3 regions of the Paracoccus sp. L-17 genome follow, and region 2 is predicted to be linked to each of the others. Evidence: riboswitches for the same ligand, from Rfam matches in the RefSeq annotation. Region 2 holds a riboswitch; each other region holds the start of a gene.
What was found. Region 2 has a riboswitch for cobalamin ahead of nrdH (glutaredoxin-like protein NrdH). Riboswitches for the same ligand answer to the same signal wherever they lie in the genome.

Region 1: linked by a shared signal. The riboswitch ahead of AC13CR_RS11000 (TonB-dependent receptor plug domain-containing protein) and the one ahead of nrdH (glutaredoxin-like protein NrdH) in region 2 are both predicted to bind cobalamin.
Region 3: linked by a shared signal. The riboswitch ahead of AC13CR_RS05595 (aromatic ring-hydroxylating oxygenase subunit alpha) and the one ahead of nrdH (glutaredoxin-like protein NrdH) in region 2 are both predicted to bind cobalamin.

What each region holds. Positions count from the first base shown of each region.
Region 1 is NZ_JBSXNM010000039.1:177,594-188,219, forward strand. It holds gene rbsD (D-ribose pyranase) at 1-194, shown strand, start outside; gene AC13CR_RS10960 (hypothetical protein) at 283-669, shown strand; gene AC13CR_RS10965 (DUF7282 domain-containing protein) at 820-1,236, shown strand; gene AC13CR_RS10970 (hypothetical protein) at 1,444-1,809, opposite strand; gene lepA (translation elongation factor 4) at 1,916-3,712, opposite strand; gene AC13CR_RS10980 (DMT family transporter) at 3,801-4,709, opposite strand; gene AC13CR_RS10985 (HAD family hydrolase) at 4,706-5,401, opposite strand; gene AC13CR_RS10990 (hypothetical protein) at 5,665-5,967, shown strand; gene AC13CR_RS10995 (NAD-dependent deacylase) at 5,971-6,651, shown strand; cobalamin riboswitch at 6,687-6,880, shown strand; gene AC13CR_RS11000 (TonB-dependent receptor plug domain-containing protein) at 7,003-8,811, shown strand; gene AC13CR_RS11005 (ABC transporter substrate-binding protein) at 8,885-9,592, shown strand; gene AC13CR_RS11010 (FecCD family ABC transporter permease) at 9,589-10,575, shown strand; gene AC13CR_RS11015 (ABC transporter ATP-binding protein) at 10,572-10,626, shown strand, end outside.
Region 2 is NZ_JBSXNM010000044.1:279,374-289,999, reverse strand. It holds gene AC13CR_RS15780 (DEAD/DEAH box helicase) at 1-693, opposite strand, end outside; gene AC13CR_RS15775 (zinc-binding dehydrogenase) at 871-1,986, opposite strand; gene nrdF (class 1b ribonucleoside-diphosphate reductase subunit beta) at 2,110-3,081, opposite strand; gene nrdE (class 1b ribonucleoside-diphosphate reductase subunit alpha) at 3,135-5,258, opposite strand; gene nrdI (class Ib ribonucleoside-diphosphate reductase assembly flavoprotein NrdI) at 5,243-5,656, opposite strand; gene nrdH (glutaredoxin-like protein NrdH) at 5,664-5,885, opposite strand; cobalamin riboswitch at 5,977-6,162, opposite strand; gene AC13CR_RS15750 (glycine C-acetyltransferase) at 6,371-7,555, shown strand; gene tdh (L-threonine 3-dehydrogenase) at 7,564-8,595, shown strand; tRNA gene AC13CR_RS15740 (tRNA-Arg) at 8,613-8,689, opposite strand; gene AC13CR_RS15735 (LacI family DNA-binding transcriptional regulator) at 8,796-9,821, shown strand; gene AC13CR_RS15730 (S49 family peptidase) at 9,867-10,626, shown strand, end outside.
Region 3 is NZ_JBSXNM010000031.1:7,526-18,151, forward strand. It holds gene AC13CR_RS05570 (hypothetical protein) at 1-458, opposite strand, end outside; gene AC13CR_RS05575 (NADH-quinone oxidoreductase subunit A) at 449-802, opposite strand; gene AC13CR_RS05580 (ornithine cyclodeaminase) at 960-2,078, opposite strand; gene AC13CR_RS05585 (Lrp/AsnC family transcriptional regulator) at 2,206-2,652, shown strand; gene AC13CR_RS05590 (FAD-binding oxidoreductase) at 2,682-3,764, opposite strand; gene AC13CR_RS05595 (aromatic ring-hydroxylating oxygenase subunit alpha) at 3,761-4,993, opposite strand; cobalamin riboswitch at 5,109-5,315, opposite strand; tRNA gene AC13CR_RS05600 (tRNA-Sec) at 5,572-5,667, opposite strand; partial or broken gene selB (selenocysteine-specific translation elongation factor) at 5,728-7,584, opposite strand; gene selA (L-seryl-tRNA(Sec) selenium transferase) at 7,581-8,957, opposite strand; gene fdhE (formate dehydrogenase accessory protein FdhE) at 8,957-9,871, opposite strand; gene AC13CR_RS05620 (formate dehydrogenase subunit gamma) at 9,913-10,599, opposite strand; gene fdxH (formate dehydrogenase subunit beta) at 10,599-10,626, opposite strand, start outside.

The DNA of each region.
Region 1 (10,626 bases), on a different contig from region 2:
TCGAGCGTTCGGCCATCGCCAGCGAGGCTGCGCCCGAACTGGACCGGGCCTTTCGCGCGCGCAGCATCGGGCAGATCGAAACGTTGCCTCATGCCGATTTCAAGGCCCTGACGCATCGGGCCCGTGCCCTTGTGCGGACGGGCGAGTTCACGCCCTACGCCAATATCGGCCTCTGGTCCGGCGTGGCGTTCTAGGGAAAGCCATCGCCGGCCGAACGGCGCGCCTCGGGGACTTGCGGCCCCGGCCCAACCGGTTATTCTCGAAAGAACGGGGGTTGTTCCGATGCGCGCGATCACTTTTCTTTCCCTGCTGATCCTGCCGCTGCCGGCGCAGGCTTTCATCGCCCAGAACGGCATGGATGCGCGCCGGATCGGCCCGACTGAAATCGCCGTCCAATTCGAAAGCTGGGCGCGAGAAACCGATTACTGGTGCGCTGCGGGCGATTTCGCCGAACGCCGGCTGAACCTCTCGGGCAAGACCCGCCTGTGGCGTGCCACGCCCAGGCCGCGCGAGGCCGGGCTCGGCATCGTCTTCACATTGGACCCGGCGAAAAAGGCCGATGGCGCGGGCCTGTCGCAATTCGGAAAGGGTCCGCGCGACGGCTCACTTTCGGTCGGCGCGGCCGTCGGCAACCATTGCCGCAGGGTGTGGCCTTTTTGGCTGGACTGAACAGGCAGGCGGCGAGGCCTGGTCAATTCTCTGGTGCGAAAACGGGCCTGATCCGTCTGACCATCCCGTGATCTGCGCAACTTTGCGCGTCGCCATCCGTTCCTGAGTGAAGCAGTCGCGTACGGCTGTCCAATTCTCAGGAGGACGACGATGAAGACCATTACTCTCACCGCCGCAATTGCAATGCTCGCCGGGGGCGCCGCCCTTGCCCAGACTGCCGACATGTCACCGATGATCGATGCCTCTGATCAGTCTGTATCCAACGGCGTTGTCAGCGCAGCCAAGGTCGTGGCACCCGCCAATGGCTGGCTGGTCGTCCACCGCACCGATTCCGAGATGAAGCCGGGCCCCGTCGTGGGTTACGCGCCGGTTCGTGAAGGTGAAACCTCCGACGTGGCCGCGATCCTGACCGAAGAGGTCGCATCGGGCGACATGCTGATGCTGATGGTCCATGGCGATGAGGGCGGCAGCAAGACCGGCATGTTCGAATATTCCCTGGGCGCCAAGGAAGACGGCCCGATCCGGGTGGACGAAAAGCCGGTGATGACCACGATCACTGCGCAGTAACCGGCCCGCATCCAGCAGACCTCGGCCCTCCGTGCCCTTGGCGCGGAGGGCCGTTTTCGCATTCGGCTCTAGAATTGAATTTCACCTACGTCAAGTGTTTATGCCGTAGGGTCATTTCGATGCGATTGCTTATGAAGCATCGAATTGATGCGGAGCGAAACCCGATCCCAAGCTTGCTAACTAGACTCTTCTCATGCGGTTCTAAAGCTAGAGCCCAAATCTTACTTTAGCAACTTGCTGGCCGGCAACGTAAATTGTCACCTCAACACCGGCAGGCAATTTGATTCCGAAGACGGTCTTATAGTATATATCCAAACATGCCTTCGCCGCCGTACCCAAATCGATTCCAACCGGAATTGGGATACACACGTCCCCAAGCCCAAAGGGCAATCCAACGCAAACGCCCTTCTTTCCGACTTTTACGTCGAGACACTCAGCCCTTATCGAAAAAGTACTGTCTTGTGCTGGCTTTCCCTGAAGGCTTCTTCCATCAAACTCTTGTCCAAACTCCGCTGCCCGGCCCGTCGCCGCCTCTATAGCCCCCTCGCTGAAGCGATACACTTCCTCTGGCATTATACTAACTCCACAAATTTAAAGCTACGCGAACTTGCGCATAAAAATAATAACTCTATGGCAATAAATTTCAAGTAATATAATATATTTATTAATTGCTAAAATATTATTCCATCTTCAACGCCTGAATGAACGCCGTCTGCGGAATTTCCACTTTCCCGAACTGGCGCATCTTCTTCTTGCCGGCCTTCTGCTTTTCCAGCAGCTTCTTCTTGCGCGTGGCATCGCCGCCGTAGCATTTGGCGGTCACGTCCTTGTGCATGGCCGACAGGGTCTCGCGCGCGATGACGCGGCTGCCGATGGCGGCCTGGATCGGGATCTTGAACATGTGGCGCGGAATCAGCTCTTTCAGCTTTTCGACCATGACCCGGCCGCGCGATTCCGCGCGGTCGCGGTGGACCATGATCGACAGCGCGTCCACCGGCTCGTCATTCACCAGGATCGACATCTTGACCAGGAAATCCTCGCGGTATTCGCTGATCTGGTAGTCAAAGCTGGCATAGCCCTTGGTCACCGATTTCAGCCGGTCGTAGAAGTCGAAGACGACCTCGGCCAGGGGCAGGTCATAGACGACCATCGCGCGGGAACCGGCATAGGTCAGATCCAGCTGGATGCCGCGCCGGTCCTGGCACAGTTTCAGAACGTCGCCCAGGTAATCGTCGGGCACCATGATCGTGGCCTTGATGCGCGGCTCCTCGATATGGTCGACCAGGGTCAGGTCGGGCATGTCGGCGGGGTTGTGCAATTCGCGCATCTCGCCGTCGCGCATGTGCAGCCGGAAAACGACGCTGGGCGCGGTGGTGATCAGGTCCAGATCATATTCGCGTTCCAGCCGGTCGCGGATCACCTCCAGGTGCAACAGCCCCAGAAAGCCGCAGCGGAAGCCGAAGCCAAGCGCGGCCGAAGTCTCCATTTCGGAGCTGAAGCTGGCGTCGTTCAGGGCCAGTTTCTCGATCGCGTCGCGCAGCGCCTCGAAATCGTTCGCATCGACCGGAAACAGCCCGCAGAACACCACCGGTTGCGAGGGTTTGAAACCCGGCAGGGCGGTGGCGGCGGGCTTTTTCTCGTGCGTGATCGTATCGCCGACACGGGTGTCGCGAACCTGCTTGATGGATGCGGTGAAAACGCCGATCTCGCCCGGCCCCAGTTCCGCGATGTCCTTCATCGCAGGCGTCAGCACCGCCAGCTTGTCCAGCCGGTAGGTGGCGCCGGTCTGCATCATCTTGACCTGATCGCCCTTGCGGATGGTGCCGTCCATGACCCGGATCATCACGACGACGCCCAGATAGCTGTCATACCAGGAATCGACCAGCATCGCCTTCAAGGCCGCGTCGGCATCTCCCGTCGGCGCGGGCAGGCGCTGCACGATCGCCTCCAGCACATCAGGGATGCCGAGGCCGGTCTTGGCGCTGATCAGGATCGCCTGGCTGGCGTCGATGCCGATCACGTCCTCGATCTGCGCCTTGACGCGATCGGGCTCGGCGGCGGGCAGGTCGATCTTGTTCAGGACCGGGACGATCTCGTGATCGGCGTCGATGGCCTGATAGACATTGGCCAATGTCTGCGCCTCGACCCCCTGGGTCGCGTCCACGACCAGCAGCGATCCTTCGACGGCGCGCATGGACCGGCTGACCTCGTAGGCGAAATCGACATGGCCCGGCGTGTCGATCAGGTTCAGGATATAGGTCTGGCCGTCCTGCGCCGGATAGGCGATGCGGACCGTATTGGCCTTGATGGTGATGCCGCGTTCGCGCTCGATATCCATGGCGTCCAGCATCTGGGCCTTCATGTCGCGTTCGGCGACGGTGCCGGTCAGCTGGATCAGCCGGTCGGCCAGCGTGGATTTGCCGTGGTCGATATGGGCCACGATCGAGAAATTGCGGATCAGGGACAGCTTGGTCATGGCGCGGCTATACAGGGGCGTCATGCCCGCGAAAAGAGGATTTCGCAAGGCCGCTGGCGAGGCTGCCGCCGCCCCGGTTTCCCGTCTTTCAGCCTGGCCGCGCGACGCTGCCGGCGGGGATCCGGCGCGCGGCGCGATTCAGCCGCGCCTCGCGCCACATCGTATAGCCGCCCGCGACGGCAATAATGGCAGCCCCCGTCAGCATCCAGCCATCGGGGCGTTCGGCAAAGACCAGCAATCCCAGGATGATGGCGAAGACCAGCCGGGAATAGCGGAAGGGTGCGATCGCGCCGATCTCTCCGATCCGGGTCGCGATCACCATGGTCAGATAGCCGAACAGCCCGAAGATCAGCGAGGCCGCCATCAGGCCCCATTGTGCGGGGTCGGGCGCGATCAGCGGCTGTCCTCCGACGACGACCAGCGCGGCCCCGGCCAGCGACATCGACCCGAAGGCCGAGGCCGTCAGCAGCCCCGACCCGATGGAGGCAGGCAGCCGTCGCGTGACCAGATCGCGCACCGCAAGAAACAGCACCGCGACCAGGGCCAGCACCGATCCCGGCTGAAACGCATCCGTTCCCGGCCGCACGATCATCAGCACGCCCAGGAACCCCGCACCGATGGAAGCCCAGCGGCGCCAACCGACTTTTTCGCCCAGGATCAGCGCCGCGCCCAGCGTCATCAGCAAAGGCAGCGCCTGCAGGATGGCCGAGGCGATGGCCAGATCGCCGATCGAAATGGCGGTCAGGAAGAAGACGCCGCAGATCGCCTCGCAAAGATTGCGCAGCAATACGCCGGGATGGAACAGATCGCGCCAGCGCAGTCCCTCGGGGCCCAGGGCAACCCAGGCGCCGAAGGCGACCATGCCGCCAAAGCCCAGCAGCAGCAGAAGCTGTCCGATCGACAGATCCGAGGACAGGAATTTCAGCAGCGCGTCCTCGAAGGCAAAGCCCGCCATCGCCAGCGTCATCAGCAGGGCCGCCCGGGCATTGACGCTCATGGCACCGCCTCGATCTGCGTGATCAGGTCAGGCAGATCCGCGATCCTGTCCAGATGATGCAGGCGCGGATCCGGGCCCGGGTCGGCATGTTCGGCGGCCCAGGTCATCTGGTGTGGAATGAAGACGCCATGTCCGCCCAGTGAAATCACCGGCAGGACATCGCTTTTCATCGAATTGCCCGCCATCACGAAACCGCCCGAGGCGATGCCGAGACGGTCCAGGACGCGGGCATAGGCCGCGGGCGTCTTTTCGGCCAGAATCTCGATCGCCGCGAAACGTCCGGCAAGGCCCGAGGCGGCGATCTTGCGTTCCTGATCGATCAGATCCCCCTTGGTGATCAGCACCAGGCGCCGCCCCGACAGCGCGTCCAGCGCAGCCTCGACTCCCTCGATCAGCTCGACCGGATGGGCCAGCATGTCCCGTCCCAGTTCAAGGATGCGACCGATGGCCTGGCCGTCGATCCGCCCGTCGGTCAGTTCGATCGCGGTCTGCACCATCGACAGCACGAAGCCCTTGATGCCGAAACCGTATCGTTCAAGATTCGCGCATTCGACCTCATAGAGCCTGCCCGCGATGTCGTCGATCTCGGCATGATCCGCCAGAAGCGATGCGAATTCGGCCTCGGTGACGCGAAAGAAGGTCTCGTTCTCCCATAGCGTATCATCCGCATCCAGCCCGATTGCCTCGATCATGTCATCCTCCGTCCGGCAGCGCAGCGGAACCATGCAGCGCGCGCAAAGTCAAACCGCAGCGAATTGTCCGGTCGCTCCGGATCGGGACCACGACACAAGATATTGATGAGGCCGCGCTGTCAGCGCAACAATTCCTCACGTCCCGGTGATTGAGCCCGAATGAGCTTTTTGCTATGTCTGGTGGTGCAGAAAGGGCATTCCAGATCGGGAAAAACCGGCCATGCCCGCTTTCATGAGGATCAGGAAACCGAGGAGACAGTTCCATGCTCAACCGCATCGCGATCGCGGCATCCGCCGTGATGATGACAGCGCCGCTTGCCATGTCCGGCCCTATCGACACCGCCTGTGTGCGATCCGACCGCGCCCGCGGCAACGCGCCGCTTTGCGGCTGCATCCAGCAGGTCGCGGACCAGACCCTGTCGCGTTCAGACCAGCGCCGCGCGGCCGCGTTCTTCCGCGATCCGAATCAGGCGCAGGCCGTGCGGATGTCGAAACGCGATGCCGACAACGCGTTCTGGGCGCGCTACAAGCGTTTCGCCGGCAGGGCCGAGGCCCTTTGCCGCTGACGCATGCGGATCACGGTCCTGACCGGCGCGGGCATTTCCGCTGAAAGCGGCCTGGCCACCTTCCGCGCCGGCACGGGATTGTGGGAACGGCACCGGATCGAGGATGTGGCGACACCGGGGGGTTTTGCCCGCGACCCGGCGCTGGTCCATCGCTTCTACAATGAACGACGGCAGAAGGCAGCCGGCGCGCAGCCCAATGCTGCCCATCGGGCCCTGGCCCGGCTGTCGCGGAACCATGACGTGACATTGGTGACGCAGAATGTGGAAGATCTTCACGAACGCGGCGGCTGCGCCGATGTGATCCACATGCATGGCCGCCTGAGCCGCGCGCGCTGTGCCGCCTGCGGGGCGTGCTGGGATGCGCCGATGACGATGACATCCGAGGACGGCTGCCCCGGCTGCGGGGCAAGGCGGACCCGACCCGACATCGTCTGGTTCGGCGAGATCCCCTGTCACATGCAGCGGATCTGGCAGGCTTTGGCGCATAGCGACCTTTTCGCAGCCATCGGAACGTCGGGAAATGTCTATCCGGCCGCCGGTTTCGCCCGGCACGCCGCCCGGATGGGCGCGGAATGCGTCGCCCTCAACCTGGAAGCCGGCGCCAATGCTCCGGACTTCGACCGCCAGATTCTGGGCCCGGCCTCGCGGATCGTGCCCGAGTGGGTCGCCTCGCTGCCCGCCTGAGGCGAAATTCCTTGCGCCGCGACGGCCCGATCGGCTATGCCCCGGGCTGCCTCGGTTCCGGGTTCGCGCCCGGTGAAAAGGGAACGCGGTGCAATTCCGCGGCTGCCCCCGCAACTGTCAGCGGAGAGCGAGGCCGGAGAATGCCACTGTCCGCCGAATTCGCGGATGGGAAGGCCCGGCCAAGCCTTGACCCGCAAGCCAGGAGACCTGCCCAGGCGATCACCCCAAGGACATGCGGGGCGCATGTGCTTGACGGATCGTCCGTTGTGGTGATGTTCGCCGTCCGGAAAGCCCTTCCGGACAGACCGCATCCCGCCCCGGCATCCGTCCGGGCGACCCGGAAGGGACATCATGAAACGCCTAGCCATCCTGGCCGCAATCGCCGCCGCCCCCCCCGCCCTTGGCCAGCAGACGCCGTATGTATTGCCGGAAATCACCCTGACCGCCAATCGCGAGCAGACCGAAATCGGTCGCTCTGGCAGTTCGGTTTCGGTAATCGGTGCGGCCGCGCTGGCCGATCGCACCGCCCAGCCGATCGCCGACAGCATCGCCGAACTGCCCGGCGTGGCGATCCGCCAGTCCGGGCCGCTGGGCACGACCGGCGCGCTTCAGGTGCGCGGCGCACCGCCCGAATATACGCCGGTCCTGATCGACGGAATCGACGTTTCGGACCCGGCGGCGGGCCAGCCCTATTTCGATATCGGCGGACTGATCACGGCCGGCGTCGGCCGGATCGAATTGCTGCGCGGCACGCAATCGGCGCTTTACGGATCGCGCGCCATCGCCGGCGTGTTGTCGATCGACACCCTGCGCCCGACCGAGGACGGATTGCGCCAGAATTTCGCCATCGAGGCCGGCCAATACCAGACCTTCGCCGCAAGCTACGGCGCGGCTCTGCGCCGTGACGGCACGGACCTGGCCTTCACCGCCAGCCGCGTGACCAGCCAGGGATTTTCCGCCCGCGACGAAAACGACGGCAACTTCGAGACCGACAGCTACAACGCATCGCGCCTGTCCTTCTATGCCGCGCGAGAGCTGCAAAATGGCGGCAAGGTCGGCATCAACGGCTTCTGGGACAAGAGCCGCGCCGAATTCGACGAATTCGGCGGCGACATGACCGGCACGCCGGGCGACGAATACACCACCCGCAAATCCTACGGCCTGCGCGCCTTCGCCGAGGTCACGACCGGATCCATCGATCAAAGCCTTGCCCTGACCCGCTATCGGATCGACCGGAGAAGCTGGTCGAACGGCGTCGAAACGCCCTTCATCGGGTCCCGCACCAAGGTGTCATGGCAGGGCGCGACCGACCTGGGCACGACCGGCGCACGCGCGATCCTTGGCGCCGATACCGAGAAAGAGAAGGCCGATGGCATGGGCGACAGCCGCATCAGCGGGGTCTTTGCCGAAGTTGACGCCCCGATCGGCAGCGATATCGATCTCAGCGCCTCGCTGCGTCGTGACGATCATTCGCGCTTTGGCGGCTTCACCTCGGGCCGGGTCTCGGCCGTCTGGCGGGCACGGCCGGACCTGCTGGTCCGCGCCGCCATCGGAACCGGCTTTCGTGCGCCCTCGCTCTATGAGTTGTTCGGCCCCTACGGCGATGCCGGGCTGGATCGAGAGGAAAGCCGCACCGCCGAGATCGGGGTCGAGAAACGCTGGGGCGATGACAGCTATCTGCGCGCCACCGCCTTTTGGCTTCAGGCCGAGAACCTGATCGGCTTCGATGCCGATGCCACAGCATGCGGCCAGCTTTTCGGTTGCTATGCACAGGTCCAGGGCCAGTCGCGTCGGCGCGGGATCGAACTGGATGGTCGCTGGGCCATCGGCGCGGCCACCGCGATTCGGGGTTCCTATACCTATACCGACAACGCTGCCACGACAGATTGGGCCGAGGCACCCCGCCACGTTCTGAACCTTGGCGCCGAGACCGAAGTCGCCGCCGGCACCAGGGCCGGAATGTCCCTGCATGTCGAGGCCGATCGCCCGCGCGACATGGCCAGCTTCGCGACGCTGGATCTGACCGCCAGCCATCCGCTGCCGAATGGTGCCGACGTCTATCTGCGGGTCGAGAATGTGCTCGACCGCGAATATCAGCAGAACCAGGGCTATGGCACGTCCGACCGGGCCGTCTATGTTGGGCTGCGTGCGGATTTCTGACCTGATATGCGCGGCTGCGGCGCTTCTGGTTGCGGCTCTGCCCGCCGTGGCAGCGCCGCGGCGGGTGGTATCGATGAATCTGTGCACCGACCAGGTTGCGATGTTGCTGGCCGCGCCGGGCCAGCTGATTTCGGTCAGCGATCTGGCGCAGGATCCGCGCATGTCGCCGATGGCGGACGCGGCGCAGGCCTATGACGTGAATTATGGCCGGGCCGAGGAAATCTATCTGATGCGCCCGGACCTGGTCATCGCGGGCCAGTTCGCATCCTCGGCGACGGTCTCCATGCTGCGCCGGCTGGGAATCCGGGTCGAGGTCCGCGACCCCGCCGAAAGCATCGCCGCCATTCGCGACGAGATCGCCGGGATCGGCGCGCTGCTGGGACGCGAATCCCGCGCCCGAACCGTGATCGCGGATTTCGACGCCCGCCTCGCCGCGCTGCGCCGTGCTCCGGGCCGCGACCGCGCCGCCCTGTATTATGCGAATGGCTTCACCTCGGGTCGCGGCACGCTGGCGGGCGAGATCCTGGACGCAGCGGGGTATCGCAACATCGCCAGCGATTACGGCATCGAGAATACCGCGCCGCTGCCGCTGGAGTTGTTGGTCATGTCGCAGCCCGACCGCCTCATCACGGGCGCGCGATGGCCGGGAAGATCACGAAGCGAGGCCATCCTGGACCATCCCGCGCTGTCCGAGGCGACGGATCGCAGAGCCGATGTCACCGATCGCGACTGGGTCTGTGGCACGCCTTTCATCCTGCGCGCCGTCGAAGGGTTGGAATGAAGCCTCTTTTCGTCATCCTCGCTGTTCTCGCCACCGCGCTTTTCCTGGTTTCGCTGCTGACCGGTCCGGCGGGGCTGGGCGCGTGGCGCGGCCTGTCGGCGCTGATGTTCGGCGGCGAAGGCCCGGCGCCCATCGTGATGCGCGAAATCCGCCTGCCGCGGGCCATGCTGGGGCTGCTGATCGGCAGCGGACTCGGGCTGACGGGCGCGGCCCTGCAAGGCTATCTGCGCAACCCGCTGGCCGAGCCGGGGTTGATCGGCGTGTCGGGCATGGCGGCACTTGGCGCGGTGATCGCGATCCAGACCGGGCTGTCGCTATCTGCCCCGCTGGCGCTGCCGCTGGTGGCGCTGGCCGGAGCGGCCATGGGCGTCGGCCTGCTGGTGGCGCTGGCCGGGCCGCGCGGAGGTTCGGTGACGCTGATCCTTGCCGGCGTCGCCATCTCGGCGCTGGCGGGGGCGGGCACGGCGCTGGTTTTGAACCTGTCGCCCAATCCCTACGCCGCCAACGAGATCGTGTTCTGGCTGATGGGATCGCTGGCCGATCGCTCGATGGTGCATGTCTGGCTGGTCCTGCCGCCCATGCTGCTGGGCGCGGCGCTGATCCTGTCGGCGGGGCGGCCGCTGGATGCGCTGACCCTTGGCGAAGGCGCGGCGGCGGCGATGGGCGTCTCGCCTCCGTGGCTGCGCTGGCGGATGATCGCGGGCGTCGCGCTGATCGTCGGTCCGGCCACGGCGGTGGCGGGCGCGATCGGTTTCGTCGGCCTTGTCGTTCCCCACGTCATGCGGCCCTGGGTCGGCGCGCGCCCCTCGGTCCTGCTGGCGGCCTCGGCGCTTGGCGGGGCGATCCTGCTGCTGGCGGCCGATGTCGCGGTGCGTCTGATCCTGCCCGAACGCGATCTGAAACTGGGCGTCCTGACCGCCATCGTCGGTGCGCCGCTGTTCCTGCACCTGATCTGGAAAACCCGCAGCGGGGGGCGCGTCTGATGCTGCTGGCGCTTGCGAACCTTGCCGTCACCCGTCGCAATCGCCCGGTGC
Region 2 (10,626 bases):
CTCGCGGTCGCGAACGGCGACCGACAGCGCGCGATAGGCGATGTCGCCGTGCTGGCGCGCCTCGCCCATCGCGGCGATGCGCAGGCTGTCACGCTGGAAATCGCGGGCCAGTTTCTCGATCGCGGCGGGAACGGTGGCCGAGAACATCAGCGTGCGGCGGCTGTCGGCGGCGGATTGCAGGATGAATTCCAGATCCTCGCGAAAGCCCAGATCCAGCATCTCGTCGGCCTCGTCCAGCACCGCGACGCGCAGACCCGACAGATCGAGGCTGCCACGTTCCAGATGATCGCGCAGGCGGCCCGGCGTGCCGACCACGATCTGCGCCCCCTGAGCCAGGGCCCGACGCTCGGTCCGGTAATCCATGCCGCCGACGCAGGTCGCGATCCGCGCGCCCGTCGCCGCATAGAGCCAGCCCAGTTCCGCCGCGACCTGAAGCGCCAGTTCGCGCGTCGGCGCGATGGCCAGCGCCAGCGGACCGGAATCCTCGGGCAGCCTGTCCGCGCCATCCAGCAGATCGGGCGCCGCGGCGATTCCGAAGGCCACGGTCTTGCCCGAACCGGTCTGCGCCGAGACCAGCAGGTCGCGTCCCTTCGCATCCGGGTTCAGCACGGCCTGCTGCACCGCTGTCAGGGTGTCATAGCCCCGCTCGGCCAGAGCCGCGGCCAGCGGCGCTGCGATATTGTTCTGTGTCATCTGTTTCGCCTGAAAGGGCCCTTGCGGCCGATGGAACGGCCCGGACCCTTGCCCGGGCCCCCTGCCCGCGCTGCAGGACAGCCGATCCGGCTGACTATCCCCGCCCGAGCGCAGAGTCAAAGCCGGTTCCGGTTTCGGGCATCGGTCGGCCGGGTCTGCGCCGCCATGGCGGCGCCGTCAGGGAACGACCAGGTATTTCTCGCCCGTCGCCTTGCGCTGCGTGGCTTCGGCGATCTCGGGCTTCAACAGATCGTCCAGACCGATCTCGGCCGTGTAGTGGCTGGCAAAGGTGGTCTTCATCCCGTCAACGACACGCTGGCGCATCCGCGCGGCGACCGAGGGATCGGCATTGCCGAGAAAGTTGAACAGAAGCCAGCCGCCGATATTCCAGGCAAAGCCGAAACCGCGCTTGAGGATCGTGGGCCCGGTATCCAGCGCGCCATAGATATAGACCCGTTTCGCGGACTGCGAACCATAGCGGTTGTAGCTGTCCATGGACCGGACCGCGACGGCCTCCATCGCGTTCAGCATCATGCTGGTCATCTCGCCCCCCCCGATCGCGTCAAAGCCGATCGTGGCCCCGGTCTCGGCAATCGCCTGTTCCAGTTGCTGCCGGAAATCATCGGCGCTGCTGTCCACCACATGTGTGGCGCCGATCTCGCGCAGCAGATCCGCCTGCTGCCGGCTGCGCACGATGCTGACCAGACCGATCCCGTCCTCCTGGCAGATGCGCACCAGCATCTGACCCAGATTCGACGCGCCGGGCGCGTGAACGATTGCGCTGTGCCCTTCGGCCCGCATGGTCTCGGTAAATCCCAGTGCGGTCAGCGGATTGACGAACAACGAGGCGCCTTGGGCGGAGGTCGCACCCTCGGGCAGCACAATGCAGGATTCGGCCCGGATCAGCCGCAGCTGCGCATACATCGCCCCGCCGATCATCGCGACGCGCTTGCCGACCATATCCCCAAGGTCGGGACCGGCCTCGATCACCAGTCCCGCGCCCTCGTTGCCGACCGGCATCGACTGGTCGAACCGTGCCGCCAGCGGCGCCATCGCAGCCTGGGGAATTTTCGCGGTCAGCGCGCGCGCCTCGCCCGAGCCCTCGACCGTCAGGGTCTGCATGTCGGCCGGGCCATAGAGCAGGCCAAGATCGGATGGATTGATCGGCGCGGCCTCGAGGCGGACCAGCAATTCGCCGGCCTCGGGCGCGCGGACGGGAACGGGATCGAGCGTGATCCTGAGGGTGCCGTCGGAGGTGACGGTCGATCTGAGTTCAAGGTTGCTGTGGCTCATCATGTCCTCGCCTGCATGCCTGGCAATGAAAGCCTAGCACCGGCGGCAGGGCGGTGAAAGGCGGCGCGCTTGGGCCGGCCGACGGCAATCGCCGGTCCGGTTCGGCTGCCGCCGGTCGCCCGCCTAGAAATCCCAGTCCTCGTCCTCGGTGGCGATGGCCTTGCCGATCACATAGGACGATCCCGACCCCGAAAAGAAATCGTGGTTCTCGCTGTCGGGCGACAGGGCGGCCATGATGGCCGGGTTGACCTCGCAGGCGGCGGGCGGAAACAGCGCCTCGTAGCCCAGATTCTGCAGGGCCTTGTTGGCGTTGTAGTGCAAAAACGCCTTCACGTCCTCGGTCAGCCCGATTCCGTCATAGAGATCGGCGGTATATTTCGCCTCGATATCGTAGAGATCGAACATCAGCGAGAAGGCAAAGTCCTTCAGCGCCGCGCGTTCGCCCTGGCCAAGCCGTTCCAGCCCGCGCTGATACTTGTAGCCGATATAATAGCCATGCACGGCCTCGTCGCGGATGATCAGGCGGATCAGGTCGGCGGTATTGGTCAGCTTGGCGCGGCTGGACCAGTACATCGGCAGATAGAAGCCGGAATAGAACAGGAAACTTTCCAGAAACACGCTGGCGATCTTGCGCCGCAGCGGATCCGAGCCGGCCGCGTATTCATCCAGCACCAACCGCGCCTTGCGCTGAAGCTGGGGATTGTCTTCGGACCAGCGGAAGGCTTCGTCCACCTCCCTGGTCGAACACAGGGTCGAGAAGATCGAGGAATAGGACCGCGCGTGAACCGCCTCCATGAAGGCGATGTTGGACAGGACCGCCTCTTCGTGCGGGGTGATCGCATCGGCCATCATCGCGGGGGCGCCGATGCTGTTCTGCACCGTGTCCAGCAGGGTCAGCCCGGTGAAGACGCGGATGGTCAGTTGCCGTTCCTCGGGACGCAGCGTGGCCCAGCCTTGCACATCGTTGGACAGCGGCACCTTTTCGGGCAGCCAGAAATTCATCGTCAGCCGGTTCCAGACCTCCAGATCCTTGTCGTCCTGAAGCCGGTTCCAGTTCACCGCGCGCTGCACCGGCGTGATCGTCTGATCCTTCATGGCGAAAGACCCTTTCCTGGTTTGTTCGTCGGATATCCGCGGGACAGCGCGGCCTAGAGGGTGCAGGACACGCATCCCTCGACCTCGGTTCCTTCCAGCGCGGCCTGCCGCAGCCTGATGTAGTAGATCGTCTTGATCCCCTTCTTCCAGGCGTGGATCTGGGCGCGGTTGATGTCGCGCGTCGTCGCCTCGGCGGGGAAGAACAGGGTCAGCGACAGGCCCTGATCGACATGTTCGGTCGCCGCCGCATAGGTGTCGATGATCGCCATGGGTCCGATTTCATAGGCGTCGCGATAGAAGTCGAGATTCTCGTTCGACATGTAGGCGGCCGGGTAATAGACGCGGCCGATCTTGCCTTCCTTGCGGATCTCGATCTTCGAGACGATCGGATGGATCGATGAGGTGGCGTTGTTGATATAGCTGATCGAGCCGGTGGGCGGAACTGCCTGAAGATTGCGGTTATAGAGCCCGTGTTCCATCACCCGGGCCTTCAGCGCCGCCCAATCCGCACGCGTGGGCAGGGTGATGTCGGCGAATAGCCGCGTCACCTCGGGCAGGACGGGCAGCCAGTCGCGGCCGGTATATTTGTCGAAGAACGACCCGTCGGCATAGCTGGACTTGTCGAAATCGCGGAACGTGGCAGCCTTTTCCCGCGCCAGCAGGTTCGAGGCCCGGATCGCGTGATAGGCAATCGCGGCGAAATAGACACTGGTGAACTCGATCCCTTCGGGACTGCCATAGTGGATATGCTCGCGCGCCAGATACCCGTGCAGGTTCATCTGGCCCAGACCGACGGCATGGGCCTCGTCATTGCCGCGCCGGATCGAGGGCACGGCGTCGATGGCCGACATCTCGCTGACCGCGGTCAGCGCGCGGATTGCGGCCTCGACGGTGCCGCCGAAATCGGGGCCGTCCATCGTTTTGGCGATATTCAGGCTGCCCAGGTTGCAGGAAATGTCGGTTCCCAGATGCGCGTAGGACAGATCCTCGTTGAACTGCGACGCCTCGTTCACCTGCAGGATCTCGCTGCACAGATTGGACATGGTGATGCGCCCGTGGATGGGGTTGGCGCGGTTCACGCTGTCCTCGAACATGATATAGGGATAGCCGCTCTCGAACTGGATCTCGGCCAGCGTCTGAAAGAATTCGCGGGCGTTGATCTTTGTCTTTCGGATGCGCCTGTCGTCCACCATCTCGGTATATTTCTGCGTCACCGGAATGTCCGAGAAGGGCACGCCATAGACCCGCTGGATGTCGTGGGGAGAGAACAGATACATATCCTCGTTGCGCTTGGCCAGATCGAATGTGATGTCGGGGATCACCACGCCCAGGGACAGCGTCTTGATGCGGATCTTCTCATCCGCATTTTCGCGTTTGGTGTCCAGGAAGCGCAGGATGTCGGGGTGATGCGCGTTCAGATAGACCGCGCCCGCGCCCTGCCGCGCGCCAAGCTGGTTGGCATAGCTGAAACTGTCCTCCAGCAGCTTCATCACCGGAATGATGCCCGAGGACTGGTTCTCGATGCCCTTGATCGGCGCGCCGGATTCGCGGATATTGGTCAGCATCAGCGCCACGCCGCCGCCGCGCTTGCTGAGTTGCAGCGAGGAATTGATCGCGCGGCCGATGGATTCCATGTTGTCCTCGACCCGCAGCAGAAAACACGAGATCAGCTCGCCCCGCGACGCCTTGCCGGCGTTCAGGAAAGTCGGCGTGGCGGGCTGGAACCGGCCTGACAGCATTTCGTCCATGAAGCGCATGGCCAGCGCCTCGTCCCCCCGCGCCAGGGTCAGCGCGACCATCACCACGCGATCCTCGTAGCGTTCCAGATAGCGCTGCCCGTCGCGGGTCTTCAGCGTGTAGCTGGTGTAGTATTTCAACGCGCCCAGAAAGGTCGGAAAGCGGAACTTGCGCGCATAGGCGGCGTCCCAGATCGCGCGCTGGAAATCGCGGGAATACCGGTCCAGCACGGCGGCTTCGTAATAGCCCTCATCGACCAGATAGCCCAGCTTTTCGTCCAGCGAATGAAAGAAGACCGTGTTCTGGTTCACATGCTGCAGGAAATATTGCCGCGCGGCCATGCGGTCGGCCTCGAACCGGATCCGCCCGTCCGCGTCATACAGATTCAGCATCGCGTTCAGCGCATGATAGTCGAGATCGGGTTTTACGGTGTCAAGCATTCCAGTCCCATGATGTTGTCCAGCCCCGCGCGGACGCGGATCAGATCGGTTTCGGTTCCCGCCAGCTCGAATCGATACAGCACCGGAACCTGGCATTTCTCCGAGATGACGCGGGCCGCCAGGGCGAATGTTGCGCCGAAATTGCGATTGCCCGCGCCGATGACGCCGCGCAGGCCCGCGCGGCGGCCCGGATCGTTCAGAAAGCGGATCACCTGCCTGGGCACCGCGCCCCGCCCCTCGCCATCCGCGAAAGTCGGGCAGATCAGGACATAGGGCCGGGCCGGGGCGGGCATGTCGCTGTCCGGACGGATCGGGATACGTTCCGCCGCCAGCCCCAGCCCGGCAACGAACCGCGCGGTATTGCCCGAGGCCGAGGAATAATAGACCAGCCCGGCCACCTGCGCCTCAGGACAGGCGGCCGATCATGTCGGGCCGGAAGCCCGCCCAGTGATCCTCGCCCGCGATCACCACCGGCGCTTGACGATAGCCAAGTGCGGTAACGCGCTGCATCGCATCCTCGTCCTCGGTCAGGTCGATGACGCTGTAATCCAGCCCCCGCGCATCCAGCGCGCGGGTCGTGGCGGTGCATTGCACGCAGGCGGGTTTGGAATAAACGGTGATGGTCATGGTCTTGCCCTCTGTTCCTGTTTTCCGGACCGAGAGTGACGGGCAGGCAGGGCGCATGGCCGGACCTACGCCGCCGGACCCACCGTCCGGTGTCGTTGTCGTCGCCATGGCAGGTCTCCTGGCTTGCGGCTTTCGCCCGACTGGCCTTCCCGGATCGCTCCAGTGGCATCATCAGCCGTGCAGGCCGCTTACAGTTGCGGGGGCAGCGCAGGACTTTCACCGGCTTCCCTTTTCACCCCTGACGCGAGTCAGGGACACCATAGCCACATCACTTAGCCATGTCCGGGGCCGGGGCGTCAATATCTTGTGTGGATCCGATGGAAAATAAATTCCTGACCTCCGGGGCAGCGATCAGGCCGCGGCGTCGCCGGGCTTTCGGCAATTCCGGCCTATATGGCAAATCTCGACTTTTCGCGCTAGGCATCCGCACGACAATGCCCGGATCACCGGGCGCAGAACGGCGCCTTGGCCGAAGGAAGCGCGACATGACCCTGACCGATCGTCTGACCGCCGAACTGGACCAGATCCGCAAGGACGGGCTTTTCAAGGACGAGCGCGTCATCACCTCGATGCAGTCGGGCCGGATCGAGGTCGGGGCCGGCCGCACCGTGCTGAATTTCTGCGCCAACAATTACCTGGGCCTGGCCGACCATCCCGAGTTGATCGCCGCCGGCCATGCGGCGCTGGACCGCTATGGCTACGGCATGGCCTCGGTCCGCTTCATCTGTGGCACGCAAGAGGAACACAAGGCACTGGAATCGCGCATCGCGGCTTTTCTGGGGGCCGAGGACGCGATCCTCTATTCCTCGTGTTTCGACGCCAATACCGGCCTGTTCGAGACGATCCTCGGGCCCGAGGACGCGATCATCTCGGACGCGCTGAACCATGCCTCGATCATCGACGGGGTCCGGCTGTGCAAGGCGCGCCGGCTGCGCTATGCCAACAACGACATGGCCGGACTGGAAGCGCGGCTGATCGAGGCCGGCGATGCCCGCAACCGGGTGATCGTCACCGACGGCGTGTTTTCGATGGATGGCGTGATCGCCGATCTGCCCGCGATCTGCGATCTGGCCGAACGCCATGACGCAACGGTCGTGGTCGATGACAGCCACGCGGTCGGGCTGACCGGGCCCGGCGGGCGCGGCACGCCGGCGCTGCACGGGGTCGCGGACCGGGTGGCGATCCTGACCGGCACGCTGGGCAAGGCGCTTGGCGGCGCTTCGGGCGGCTATGTCGCGGGGCCTGCGCCGGTGATCCAGATGTTGCGGCAACGCTCTCGGCCCTATCTGTTTTCGAACACGCTGGCGCCGGTGATTGCGGGGGCCTCGCTGACGGCACTGGATCTGATCGAGGCGGGCGAGGATCTGCGCGCGCGCCTGAACGGCAACGCCGAACGTTTCCGGGCCGAGATGGGGGCGGCCGGGTTCACGCTGGCCGGGGCCGGCCATCCGATCATCCCGGTCATGCTGGGCGAGGCGCATCTGGCGGGCGAATTCGCGGCGGCGATGATGCGCCGCGGGGTCTATGTCACCGCCTTCTCGTTTCCCGTCGTGCCGCGCGGGCAGGCGCGCATCCGCACCCAGATGTCGGCTGCCCACGGCAAGGCGGACCTGGACCGGGCCATCGCGGCCTTCATCGCGACCGGCCGCGACCTGAAGGTGATCCGATGAGCAACATGATGAAGGCGCTGGTCAAGGCGCGGCCCGAACCGGGATTGTGGATGGAACAGGTGCCGGTCCCCGAACCCGGTCCCGGCGAGGTGCTGATCCGCGTCGGCAAAAGCGCGATCTGCGGCACCGACGTGCATATCTGGAACTGGGATGCCTGGGCGGCGCAGACCGTTCCCGTGCCGCTGGTCACCGGCCATGAATTTTCCGGCGTGATCGCCGATACCGGCAGCGCGGTGACAGGCTTCCGCCCCGGCCAGCGCGTTTCGGGAGAGGGGCACATCACCTGCGGGGCCTGCCGCAATTGCCGCGCCGGACGCGGGCATCTGTGTCGCAACACGCTGGGGGTGGGCGTGCAGCGGGCGGGATCCTTCGCCGAATATCTGTGCCTGCCCGAAAGCAACGTGGTGCCGATACCCGACGACATCCCCGACGAGATCGCGGCGATCTTCGACCCATTCGGCAATGCCGTTCACACCGCGCTCAGCTTCGATTGCGTGGGCGAGGACGTGCTGGTCACGGGCGCGGGCCCGATCGGGATCATGGGGGCGCTGGTGGCGCGGCGGGCGGGCGCCCGCAAGGTCGTCATCACCGACATCAATCCATCCCGGCTGGATCTTGCCCGCAGGATGGGGCTGGATCAGGCGATCGACCCGTCCCGCGAGGATCTGCGCAAGGTGATGGCCGGGCTGGGCATGACCGAGGGATTCGATATCGGCCTGGAAATGTCGGGCGCGGCCCCGGCCTTCCGGCAGATGATCGACGTGATGAACAATGGCGGCAAGATCGCGATCCTGGGCATCGCGCCGACCGGGTTCGAGATCGACTGGAACAAGGTGATCTTCAAGATGCTGAACCTGAAAGGCATCTATGGCCGCGAGATGTACGAGACCTGGTACAAGATGATCGGGCTGGTCCAGGCCGGCTTGGATCTTGCGCCGCTGATCACCCACCGCCTGCCGATCGACGATTTCGAGACCGGGTTCGCGGCGATGCGATCGGGCGAATCCGGCAAGGTCGTGCTGGATTGGGGGCAGGGCTGAAACCTGTCGGAAATCGCTGGTGACCCCGGCAGGATTCGAACCTGCAACCTGCCCCTTAGGAGGGGGCTGCTCTATCCAGTTGAGCCACGGGGCCGCCGTGCAGCCCTTTTGACCGCATGAGGGCGCCTTGGCAAGGTTGTCGGGGCACGAGTCGTCCGCTAACATTCCCGATCATCCCTGTCGCCCGGAACAGCGCCGCCATGACGACCCTTCGCCCACGACGCCCCCTGACCCTGCGCGACGTGTCCGAGGCATCGGGGGTCTCGGAGATGACGGTCAGCCGGGTGCTGCGCAATCGCGGCGACGTTTCCGCCGCGACGCGCGAAAAGGTGCTGACCGCCGCGAAGACGCTGGGATACGTGCCCAACAAGATTGCCGGCGGGCTGGCCAGCCAGCGCGTCAATCTGGTCGCGGTGGTCATCCCGTCGCTGTCGAACCTCGTCTTTCCCGATGTGCTGGGCGGCATCTCGGCCGAGCTTGACGATACCGGACTGCAACCCGTGATCGGGGTGACCAATTATTCGCCCGCGCGCGAGGAAATGGTGCTCTACGACATGCTGTCCTGGCGGCCCTCGGGCGTGATCCTCGCGGGGCTGGAACACAGCGCCGCGGCACGTGCCATGCTGACCAGTTCCGGCATCCCGGTGGTCGAGATCATGGATACCGACGGCGACGGCATCGACACGATCGTCGGCATCTCGCACAAGCGCGCAGGCCGGGAAATGGCCCGGCGGATCGTGGCCGCGGGCTATCGCCGGATCGGTTTCGTGGGCACCCACATGCCCGAGGATCACCGCGCCCGCAAAAGGCTGGTCGGTTTCGAAGAGGGGCTGGCGGCGGCGGGCGTTCCGCTGGAGGCGCGGGAATATTATCAGGGCGGATCGTCGCTGCTGAAGGGGCGTGAACTGACCGAACGGATCCTGACCCGCGCGCCGAATCTGGATTTCCTTTATTATTCCAACGACATGATCGGCGCGGGCGGCCTGCTTTACTGCCTGGACCGGAATTACGACATCCCCAATCGGATCGGGCTGGCCGGCTTCAATGGCGTCGATCTGCTGGATGGGCTGCCGGTCAGGCTGACCACGACCGATGCGAGACGGGTCGAAATCGGGCGCCGCGCCGCCAGGCTGGTCGCCGGCAAGGATGCCCTGCCCGAAAACCGCATCGTCGAGATGGTCCCGACCTTCATGCCCGGCCAGACCATCCGCGACACGCTGTCCTGATCCTGCCGCTTGTGGCGGGAACGCGGCGCCATTATGTCGGGCCTCATGCATGTTCCGTTTCTCAGCCGCCTGATCCATCGCGGACCGCGCGTTTCGGTCGTTCGCCTGCACGGCGCCATCGGCATGGCCGGGCGCGGCGGCGGCGGCCTGAACGACGCGGCGCTTGCCCCGGTGATCGAACGCGCCTTTCGCAAGGGCAAGCCGGTCGCGGTGGCCCTGTCCATCAATTCGCCCGGTGGCTCGCCGGTGCAATCATCGCTGATCGCCGCGCGCATCCGGCGTCTGTCGGAGGAAACCGGAACCCCGGTCCATGCCTTCGTCGAGGATGTCGCGGCCTCGGGCGGATATTGGCTGGCCTGCGCGGGCGACCGGATCTGGGCCGATGACAGCTCGGTCCTTGGCTCGATCGGCGTGATCTCTGCCGGGTTCGGCTTTCACGATCTGATCGACCGCTGGGGGATCGAGCGTCGCGTGCACACCGCGGGCCAATCGAAATCGACCCTGGACCCGTTCCGCCCGGAAAAGCCCGAGGATGTCGCCCGTCTGCACAAGGTGCTGGAGCCGATTCACGCGGCGTTCAAGGCCCATGTCACCGCACGGCGCGGCTCGAAACTGGCCGATGGGCGCGATCTGTTCACCGGTGAATTCTGGGCCGGGCGCGAGGCGGTCGATCTGGGCCTGGCTGACGGGATCGCGCATCTGGTGCCCAAGATGAAGGCGCTGTTCGGCGACAAGACCCGCTTTTCCGTCCACACGCCGAAACAATCGCTGTTCCGCCGCCTGGGCCTGTCGGCCGAAGCGGTTT
Region 3 (10,626 bases), on a different contig from region 2:
ATCGCCATCGGGCGGCCATAGGGCGTGCCGCCCATCATGCCCTTGCCGCCCTGACCATGCGGACCGACGCCGCGCCATTCGTTCGGGGGCTTGTCAGGCAGGAAATCGGGCTCGGACGCGCGGTCCCCGGAAAGAATCGATCGCCAGAGATCGGTCAGCGTCCGCTCCAGCCCGTCCGCCGTTGCCTGCACCGGGTCGGTCCAGTCCCCTGGCGGCGTCGCCCGGTGCCAGATTGTCGCGCGGGGGTGCGGCAAATGGTCGTGGAGCCGCTGCAGGAAGGGAAGAAGATCGGGCGCGATTTCGCCAAGCACAAGCAGAATCGCCGCCTGCCGGGGCGAACGCTGCAGCCGCAACGTCCCGTGCAATTCCTCGGCCCGCTGCAACCCGCCCGCACCGATCGCGGCGAAGACCGGTGGCGGCCCCGAGGCCGCGAAGGCGCGGGCCCAGCTCATTCCCATGCAAAGATTCCCTCACGCCAGCCATAGATGATGCCGATGGTCAGAATGGCAAGGAACATCCCCATTTCGACCAGGGCCTTGATGCCCTCCTCGACGAAGACGACGGCCCAGGGATACATGAACATCATCTCCATCTCGAAGGCGACGAAGAGCAGCGTCATGGTATAATAGCGAACGTGGAATCGTTGCCAGGCATGGGTGCCCGGCGCGGCACCGCCGATGAACGGTGCGGCCTGCGGTGCGGTGACCCCGGGTGCGTCGGACAGACCGCCCAATTGCTGCAGCGCCATCACGGCGCCGAGGGACAGAGCCGTCAGAAGAAGAATCTGGATCGTGGTTTCCATGCTTCCCGGCTCATCTCCTTGCAAAGACAGGATTGTCGCAACGCAGGCGATCTTGCAAGTGTTCCGATCCGGATTGCCGCGGATCAACCCGGCCGCAAACCGCCCTCGCGGCCCTGCGATCCGGGCATGGCAGCGCCGGCGCGGCCGTCGATGCCGTTCAGGATCGCGTCGCGGATCCGTCGCCTGCGGGCGGCATCTTCTGCCCGGCGCGATTACGGGCGTCCGGATCCGCGGCGCGCAGCACCATCCCGAACAGATCGCGCGGATCGTCGGGATCGGCCAGAAGGTCGAGCCGCTCGAACAATCCGGTCCGGCCAAGCTGGTCGCGGACATAGCGCAGGGCCGAGAAATCCTCGATCGCAAAGCCCACCCCGTCGAACAGGGTGATCTGGCGCGCATCGCGGCGCCCTTGGGCCTGTCCAACGACGACCTGCCAGAATTCGGTCACGGGAAAGGTCTGCGGCATCTGCTGGATTTCGCCCTCGATGCGGGTCTGCGGCGGGTATTCGACGAAGACATCGGCGCGCGACAGGATGTCGGGATGCAATTCGGTCTTGCCTGGGCAGTCGCCGCCGATGGCGTTGATGTGGACCCCGGCGCCGACCATGTTGTCGGACAGGATCGTCGCATATTGCTTGTCGGCGGTGCAGGTGGTGATGATCTGTGCGCCCTCGACCGCCTCCTGCGGGGTTTTGCAGGCGGACAGGTCGAAACCTTGTCCGGCCAGGTTGCGCATCGTCTTGGCGGTCGCCTTCGGGTCGATGTCGTACAGCCGAAGCCGGGTAATCCCGCACAGGGCCTGCATCGCCAGCGCCTGAAATTCGGATTGGGCGCCATTGCCGATCATCGCCATCGTGTCGGCCCCGGCGGGCGCCAGATATTTCGCCACCAGCGCCGAGGTCGCCGCCGTCCGCAGGGCGGTCAGGATGGTCATTTCCGTCAGCAGGACCGGATAGCCGTTGCCGACATCGGCCAGCAGGCCGAAGGCGGTGACGGTCTGGCGTCCGTCTCGCGTGTTCTTGGGATGGCCATTCACATATTTGAAGCCATAGGTCTGCCCGTCCGAGGTCGGCATCAACTCGATCACGCCATCCTCGGAATGGGCCGCGACGCGCGGGGTCTTGTCGAAATCCTGCCAGCGGCGAAAATCATCCTCGATATAGGTCGCAAGGCCCTCCAGCATCCGGGACAGGCCGATGCAATGGATCAGCCGCATCATGTTCTCGACGCTGACAAAGGGCACATAGGCCAGATCCGATGGTTTCGGGACGGGCATGGTTCATCCTTTCGGTCAGATTTCGCCATTCTCCACGGCGCAGTCTGCATGCAACAGGGCGAACTTGCCGGAATCTTGCGGGTCGGCTATGCATTTTGCGACCTGATATTGCGCAGGATGACATCTTGTGTCCATCCAAGACGATGCCAGACAGAGCCTCGACGACCACGACCGGCGGCTGATCGGTCTGCTGCGCCATGACGGCCGGGCGCCGGTGTCGAAGCTGGCCCAGATCATGGGGCTGTCACGCGGCACGGTGCAGTCGCGGCTGGATCGTTTGCTGGCCTCGGGCACGCTGCTTGGCTTCACCGCGCGGGTTCGCGAGGACGGCGAGGGAAACGCGGTGCGCGCGGTAATGATGATCGAGGTCGAGGGCCGCACGACGACACATGTCATCAGCAGATTGCGCGGCCTGCCGCAATTGCGCCGGATCCATACGACCAGCGGAAAATGGGATCTGGTCGCCGAGATCGCGGTGGAAAACCTGGTCGAATTCGACCGCGTTCTGCGCGAGGTCCGCATGATCCAGGGCGTCCGCAACAGCGAGACAAGCATCCTGCTGACCTCGATCTAAGGCCCTGGGTCACACGGGCGCGGGTCCCCTCAGACCTCGACCTCGACCTTGCCGATCGGGTGCGAGCAGCAGGCCAGCACGTAACCCGCCTCGATATCCTCGTCGGTGATGCCGCCATTGTGGACCATGTGGACCTGGCCGGACAACTTCCGGATCCGGCAGGTGCCGCAGACCCCGAAGGTGCAGCCCGAGGGGATGTTCAGCCCGGCGGACCGCGCGGTCGCAAGGATCGTGTCGGTTTCCGAGCAGGTCCGGCTGACGCCGGCCAAAGCAAAGGCGATCTCGGCCTCGGCGGCCTGATCGGGCACGACATCGCCAAGGACCGGGTCCAGGGCTTCCTCGGCCAGCGAGGGGTGGAAGCTTTCCTGATGATAGCGCGCCATGTCGAAGCCCAGCCCCGCCAGCGCGTCGCGCACCGCCTGCATGAAGGGTTCGGGGCCGCAGCAGAACACCTCTCGTGTCAGGTAATCCGGCGCCATCAGGCCCAGCATCAACTGGTTGAACATGCCCTGATAGCCGGTCCAGGGCTGAAAGCGGTCGGTTTCCTCGACGACGAATCGCAGGCTGATTTCCGGAAAACGGCTGGCCATGTGTTCCAGCCGGCGGCGGAAGATGATGTCGGAGGGGCGCCTGGCGCAATTGACGAAAACCACGTCGGCGGGCCGGCCCAGATCGAACATCCAGGTCGTCATCGACATCATCGGCGTGATCCCCGACCCGGCCGAGATGAACAGGTATTTCTCGGACGGATGGTGGTGGCTGGAAAAGCGCCCGGCCGGTCTGGTGGCCCTGATCCGCATTCCCGGTTTCAGATGGTCCAGCATCCAGCGCGTGCCAAGACTGCCAGGTTGCGCCTTGACCGTGACCGAGATCGACATCGGCCGCGAAGGCGAGGACGAGATGGTGAAGGTCCGGTGAAGCGTCCCCTTTGGCAGCGGCAGTTCCAGCGTCAGGAACTGGCCCGGCACGAAGGAAAAGATCGCACCCGTCGGCGACTGGAAACAGAAGCTGGCCACGTTGGGCGCCTCGGGTGTGACGGTGACGCATTCAAGCATCTCGGCCCCGTCCCAGACCAGCACCGGATGCGAGATTTCGGGCTGCGGCATTCTCATTCGGCGGCCACCCGCACCGGCTGGATACGATTGCCCAGCGTCTCGCAATACCAGTCCACGAACTGGATCACGCCGCCCTCCTGCACCGCGGAATAGGGTCCGGGGCGATAGGCGGGCGAATTGATGCCAAGCTGGTTGTCCTCGACCACGCGGCGATCCTCGTCATTGGTGGCCACCCAGACCTCGGTCAGGGTCTTCAGGTCGTAATCAACGCCCTCGACGGCGTCCTTGTCGACCAGCCAGGTCGTCTGGACCTCGGTCTGCTGCGGACCGAGCGGGGTCACCCGGAATGTGATCGAGTGATCGGGCAGGAAATGGTTCCACGTCGTCGGATAGTGGAATTTCAGCAGCGCGCCCGCGTCGTCGAAGGGCACCCGACCCAGCCGGCGTCTCACGGCCGGATCGCCGGTCATGGTATAGCTTTTTGCCCCGACCTTCAGCGGCATCCGGGCAAAGCGGTATTGTCCGCTCTCCGCGATGCGGAACTGCGCGGGCATTCCGGCCGCCTCGCAACGCCGGAAATGCGCCTGAAGATGGGGCGGGGGGCCGCCTTCCTCGATTCCGCTGATCACCGGATCGTCGGGGAAGGTGCGGCACAGGGCCGGGTGGTTGCCGCCGCAATGATAACATTCGCGGTTGTTTTCCCAGACCAGCTTCCAGTTGCCGTTCTCGATGATGGTCGATTGATGGGCGATCTTGGCCTGATCCAGATCGTGCGACGCCAGATAGGGCTGGGCCATGGCGGCGAAGGCGTCGAAATCCGGGGCCTCCTCGGCCAGGCACAGATAGACCAGCCCCGACACTTCGCGGCAATGGATCGCCTTCAACCCGTGTTTCGTGGCATCGAAATCCGGCCCCATGTCCCGCGCCCAGATCAGGCGGCCGTCCAGTTCGTAGGTCCATTGATGATAGGGGCAGACCAGTTTCGGCACGTGGCCCGAAGCGCCCTTGCAGATGATCGAGCCGCGATGCCGGCAGGTATTGTGGAACGCCCGGATCACCCTGTCCGCGCCGCGCACGATCATCAGCCGGTAGGCGCCGACCTGATGGGTGACATAGCTTCCCGCCTTGGGTAGCGCGCAGGACGGTGCGGCATACAACCAGTCGCGATAGAAAATCTGTTCCAGATCGATCGCATGAAGATCGGCATCCGTATAGAACGCCCGTTCCAGCGAATGATTCGGTTCGCGCCGGTTCAGCAGGTCGCGTGCTTTGGCCTCTGCGGTCATGGCCTCTTTCTCCGTTGCCGGACATCTCCGGCGATGTGCTGAGGGGCGCGGCAGACGGGATCGGCCCCGCGCCGATGAGATGGCGCGACGCAGGATCGCCTCTGCCGCCGCCCGCGGTTTGACGTCATGTCTGGCTGGTTTCCGGACTTGGGGCTTCGGCCATGCCGCCGACCCGACGCCTTCCCGGAGGCTTGACTCCAGTGGCTCTTGTCGTGGCCGTTCGCTCCTTACCGTTGCGGGGGCAGTTCCGGATTTTCACCGGCTTCCCAATTATCGGCCTTGGCTCGAGTTCCGCGGCCGCACCTGACATCTGGGCGCAGAATAGCTGCGCAAGATCCGCCCGATACGCCGGTTGCGACATTAGGCCGCCCGAAACAGACTTTCGCCGGGGGGGGGCGATGGCCGGGGGGCGGCCTGCGCAACCCGATTCCGCGGCCGGTTGCATCACGGATCGCGGCCCATACCGCCATGCGGGCGGCCTGCCGGGGCGCAAGGACAACGCGCCTTCGGTTCCGGGCCTGCGGGACCGATCCGTTCGAGCCGGAATCCAGAGCCGCGCGTCAGCCCCGCCGCTTTTCTGGCGGAAGGGAATGGGAGTCGAACCCACCCGGGACAGGCTCGCTGCCCCAACCGGATTTGAAGTCCGGCCGCCCCACCGGGGACGATTCCCTTCCATCGCGCTGTTCCGCCGTGCCGAACAGATCCACCCTGTGGGGATTGATGCGACGCAAATCGCCGCGGCGCAAGGTGACCCCAAGGCGATCCAGAAAATCCAGGATCTCGATGGCGACCTTGCGTCCGTTACCCATCCTGTCGCGGAAGGCAGGGGCGCCGAACCAGCCGTCTTCGGTCTTCGCCGCGACATCGACCGCGATAGCCACCATTTCGGCAGTGACGGTGCGGGCGAAGAAATGGTCATGCGCGATCTGGTCGGTGCGCCCCAGCTTCTGCGTCAGCTTCAGCACCCGCCGCACCTCGCGTTCCTCCACACCCGTCTCGGTCGCGAAATCGCGGACGCGCGGCGGGCGGAAACGGCCATCGCCTGTCAGGGCCGGGACGATGCGCAGCCACAGCGCCTCATCCTCGGGCGACAGGCGAACCTCGTGACCGGGCAGGCGCAGAAAGGCACCGTCCATGACCGCGCGCCCGGCCCCGGCCTCGTCGCGCAGAAAGGACAGGAATTCGGGCTTGGGCAGGCGCGGCGTCAGCGCCAGGCGCAGTTTTTCGCGGCCCAGGCCCGCCATGTCGGGGTTCTGTTCGTGAAATCGGGCCAACGCCTGTTGCAACTGCGTCCGCAGCCCGTCCAGGTGATCGTGCGACAGGGCCAGATCGCCCAGGATGACCGCGCCCGCGGTTCGGATCGCGTTCTGCGCGTCCGGAATCGAGAGGGCCCGATCCCGCGTGAAGACCGGCAGATCGACCGGCGCGACGGCCAGCATCGCGGCAAGGGCGGCGCCGTCATTCCGGTCGCGCGCAGCCTCGATCAGCGCCAGCCTTGCCGCTGCGCGCCTTTTGCGGGCCGGCGGACGCAGGTCCAGGAAGACACCGCCGCCAAGCGACCGGCTGGCCGAAACGTCGCGCAGGATGAAGCGGTCCCCGATCGCGGCGGCGACCGGGCGATCCAGCACGATCTGGACCGGGCCGCTGGCGCCGGGCGGAATCGGTTCCGACAATGGCACGATCCGCGCGCCGGCCTCGGCCGCGTGGGTGTGCAGGCGGGCGGGAAACCAGTTTCCGATGGATTTCGGTTCGTTCGCCATCACATCCAGCCAGGCGTCGATGCGGTCGGTTGGGGCGTGAAGCGGTGGTGACAGGATCATGTCTCCGCGAGCGACGGCATCTTTCCCGATCCCCTCGCCCGACAGGTTCAGTGCGCAGCGTTGTCCGGCCGATCCTGTCTCGGCGGGCCGGTTCTGGCTGTGGATGCCACGCACCCGCGCCGCCAGGCCCCGCGGGCTGATCGTGACCGGATCGCCGATATCGACGCGCCCGCTGATGACCGTGCCGGTGACGACGGTGCCGACACCCGCAAGGGTGAAGCTTCGATCCACGGCCAGCCGGAACGGGGCGTCGTCCCGCCGTGGCGCGGTGGCGGCCTCGGCCTCGATCAGCAGACGGCGCAGCGGCGCAATCCCCTCGCCGGTCAGGGACGAGACCGGGACTATGGCGGCGTTGGCCAGTCCGGTCGGCGCCAGCGTCGCGCGGATCTGGGCGCGGAGTTCCACGCGGCGTGCGTCATCGGCCAGATCGGCCTTGGTCAGGGCGACGATCCCGCGCGTGATGCCCAGAAGATCGAGGATCGCCAGATGTTCGCGCGTCTGCGGCATGACGCCATCATCGGCGGCGACGACCAGCAGCGCGAGGTCGATCCCGCCGGCCCCGGCCAGCATGGTGTGGATCAGCTTTTCGTGCCCCGGCACATCGACAAAGCCGGTGATCGCGCCGCCGCTCAGGTCGGTATAGGCGAAACCCAGGTCGATGGTGATGCCGCGCGCCTTTTCCTCGGCCAGCCGGTCGGCATCGGTGCCGGTCAGCGCCTTCACCAGCGCCGTCTTGCCGTGGTCGATGTGGCCAGCGGTCCCGACGATCATAGCGCGGCCAGCGCCGTCAGCAGCGTGTCGTCATCCTCGAGACAGCGCAGGTCCAGCACCATCGCGCCATCGTGGATATGGCCGATGACGGGTCGGGGCAGGGCGCGCAGCCGGGCCGAAAGCCGGTCCGGCGCATCGCCGCCCGCGCCGGTCAGCCGCAGCCCGGCCGAAGCGATCGTATCGACCGGCAGTGCGCCCGACCCGATCTGGCTGCTGCACGCGCAAACCTCCGCCTCGTATCCCAGCGGAGCCAGCAGGACCGCCACTTGCGGGGCCAGCCTTTGCGCCTGTGCTGCGATCTCGGATTGCGGGCGGGCCAGAAACCGCAGCACCGGCAATCGCTCCATCAGCCGGTCTGGGTCGCGATAAAGCCGCAAGGTGGCCTGCATCGCCGCGATGCGGATCTTGTCCAGTCGCAGGGCGCGCTTCAGCGGATTCCGGTTGATCCGTGCGATCAGGTCGCGCCGGCCGACGATGAAGCCTGCCTGCGGCCCGCCCAGCAGCTTGTCCCCCGAGAAGGTGACAAGATCCGCCCCATCGGCCACCGCCTCGGCCACGGTCGGCTCGCGCCGCAGGCCCCAGCGGGACAGGTCGACCAGCGAGCCGGCGCCCAGATCGTTCAGCAGCGGCACCGCCGAACGGGTGGCGATCCGCGCAAGCTGCGGGCCCGGAACCTCGGCGGTGAAGCCCTCGATCCGGTAGTTCGAGGTATGGACCTTCATGATGACGCCGGTTCGTGGCGTGATCGCATCCTCGTAGTCGCGGGTATGGGTGCGGTTGGTGGTGCCGACCTCGACCAGACAGGCGCCCGCGCGGCCCATGATGTCAGGCATCCGGAAGGCGCCGCCGATCTCGATCAGTTCGCCGCGCGAGACGATGGCCTCGCGGTCCCGGGCCAGCGTGTTCAGCGCGATCAGGACGGCGGCGGCGTTGTTGTTGACGATGGTGGCATCATCGGCCCCGGTCAGCTCGCACAGAAGATCGCGCAGGTGATCGTCGCGCTGGCCGCGACCGCCGCTGCGCAGATCGAATTCCAGCGCCACCGGCGCGGCCATGGCCGTCGCGCCGGCCTCGATCGCCTCGGGGGCAAGGATGGCGCGGCCCAGATTGGTATGCAGGATCGTGCCGGTCAGGTTCAGGATCGGGCGCAGGCCGGATTGCGCCGCCGCGGCCAGATCGGCGGCCAGCAGATGCGGCAGGCGGGCCGCCTCGACCGCGCCATCGGCGCCCTGCCGGATCGCGGCACGGGCCAGATCAAGCCGCGCGCGGGCGGTCCGCGTCACCATGGCGCGGCCATGTTCCGCGATCAGCCCCAGTCCGGTTTCCGATTGCAGAAGCTGATCGACCGAGGGCAGGGCGCGAAAGCCCTGCATCAATATCCGGCCAGATAGGGGTTGATGCCGCCCCGGCTGAAATCGGTTTCCTTCATCAGCAAATCCAGCCCCAGCGAGCCGACATCATCGGCGATGGCATCGAGGCTGTGATTCCTGGCAAGGTAGAAAATCTTGACCCAGGACCGGCATTCCGAACAGACCTCGGCCCGCACTGCGGCCTCGTCGCTTTCCGCGGCGCGATAGCTGATCGCCTTGTTCGATCCGCAGCACAGGCACTTGATGCGCACCTCGTTCCAGCGGGTCGCGCAGCAGGCGCAGGTGGCATAGCGCAAATTCTCGATGCCCTGCGCCGCCATCACGGTCGAGGTCGCCGGCCGGCCGCCGCAGGCCGGACAGATGCCGGTGCGGATCGGAACCAGCGCCTTCGCGTCCAGCGTCGCGGCCAGGCGCGCCATGTGAACCTGCACGGCGGCGGCGGCGAACAGATGCGGGGCGGCGGCATCCTCGGGGATGCGATCGGCGAGAATGTTTTCCAGCAGCCAGTGCCGGTCGGCCAGATCCGACGCCAGGACCGCCTGCAAGGCCAGCTTCGCGGGTTCGGGCATGGGAATGGGCTGGGCCTGATCGCAAAGCGTCATCAGGGTTTCGTGCAGCATTTCGTCGGTCGCCAGATCGCCACGGTCGATCGGCGGCATCCGGTGGGTGCGCGCCTGCTGGATCGCGGCCGACCGGATCGGTTCGGGCGCGGGCAGTTCGTCGATCAGACGGGCCTGCAACCCGGTCAGTTCGGCCAGAAAGGACAGGTAGGGTCCAAGACGCGGATCATGTTCTGCCAGAAAGGCAAAGCGCCGCGCGCGGGTGGCGAACAGCCTGTCCGGATCGGGCAGAAATGCCAGCGGCGGCGTCGGAACGCCGCCGATGACGGATGGGTCGGGCTGAGTTGTCGCAGTCATGGTATCTCCGGGCCGGACCGGCCACTGGTTTGAGGGTCGCGCTACTCTGCCGCGTCGCGGCCTTCGCGTCCAGCGACCTCTCGCAGCCATTTGCGGTGATGTCGCCAGGCCCAGCCGCCGGTCACGTCGCCCTGCGTCATCGCGCGTAGCGTTCCGCGCACCCAGAAGGCCGCGAAGACGTGCAGGATGAAGACAAGGATGATCGCCACCGCCGACAGGGAATGGATCAGCGTGGCGACGCGGCGCACGGGGATCGGAACGAACTCGGCGAAATATTGTTCCCACATCATGATGCCGGACACGATCAGGACCACGATCAGGATGGTCATGGCCCAGAAGATGAACTTCTGCCCGGCATTGTATTTGCCCAGTTCGGGCAACCGCTCTTCATGGCCGGTGACCACATCGCCGATATTGGCGACCCAGGTCGTGTCTTCGGGCTTGGGCAGGTTCAGCCGCCACATCTGCACGAACAGCAGCAGGAAGCTGAAGAACAGCAGAACGCCGACGAAGGGATGCAGCCAGCGGGCGATCTGCCCGCCGCCGAAAAGCCAGGTCAGGAAATAGAGATAGGGCGAAAAGAAGGCGAGGCCCGACAGCGCCAGCACGATGAGCGAGATCGCCGTCACCCAGTGGTTCAACCGGGTGAGGCCGCGATATCGGCTGACGCGGACCGGATCGGCGCTTTCGATGTGATCGCCGCGTTCGGAATAGAGGGGCCGACGCATCACAATTCCTCCCGATCCCTGACCAGC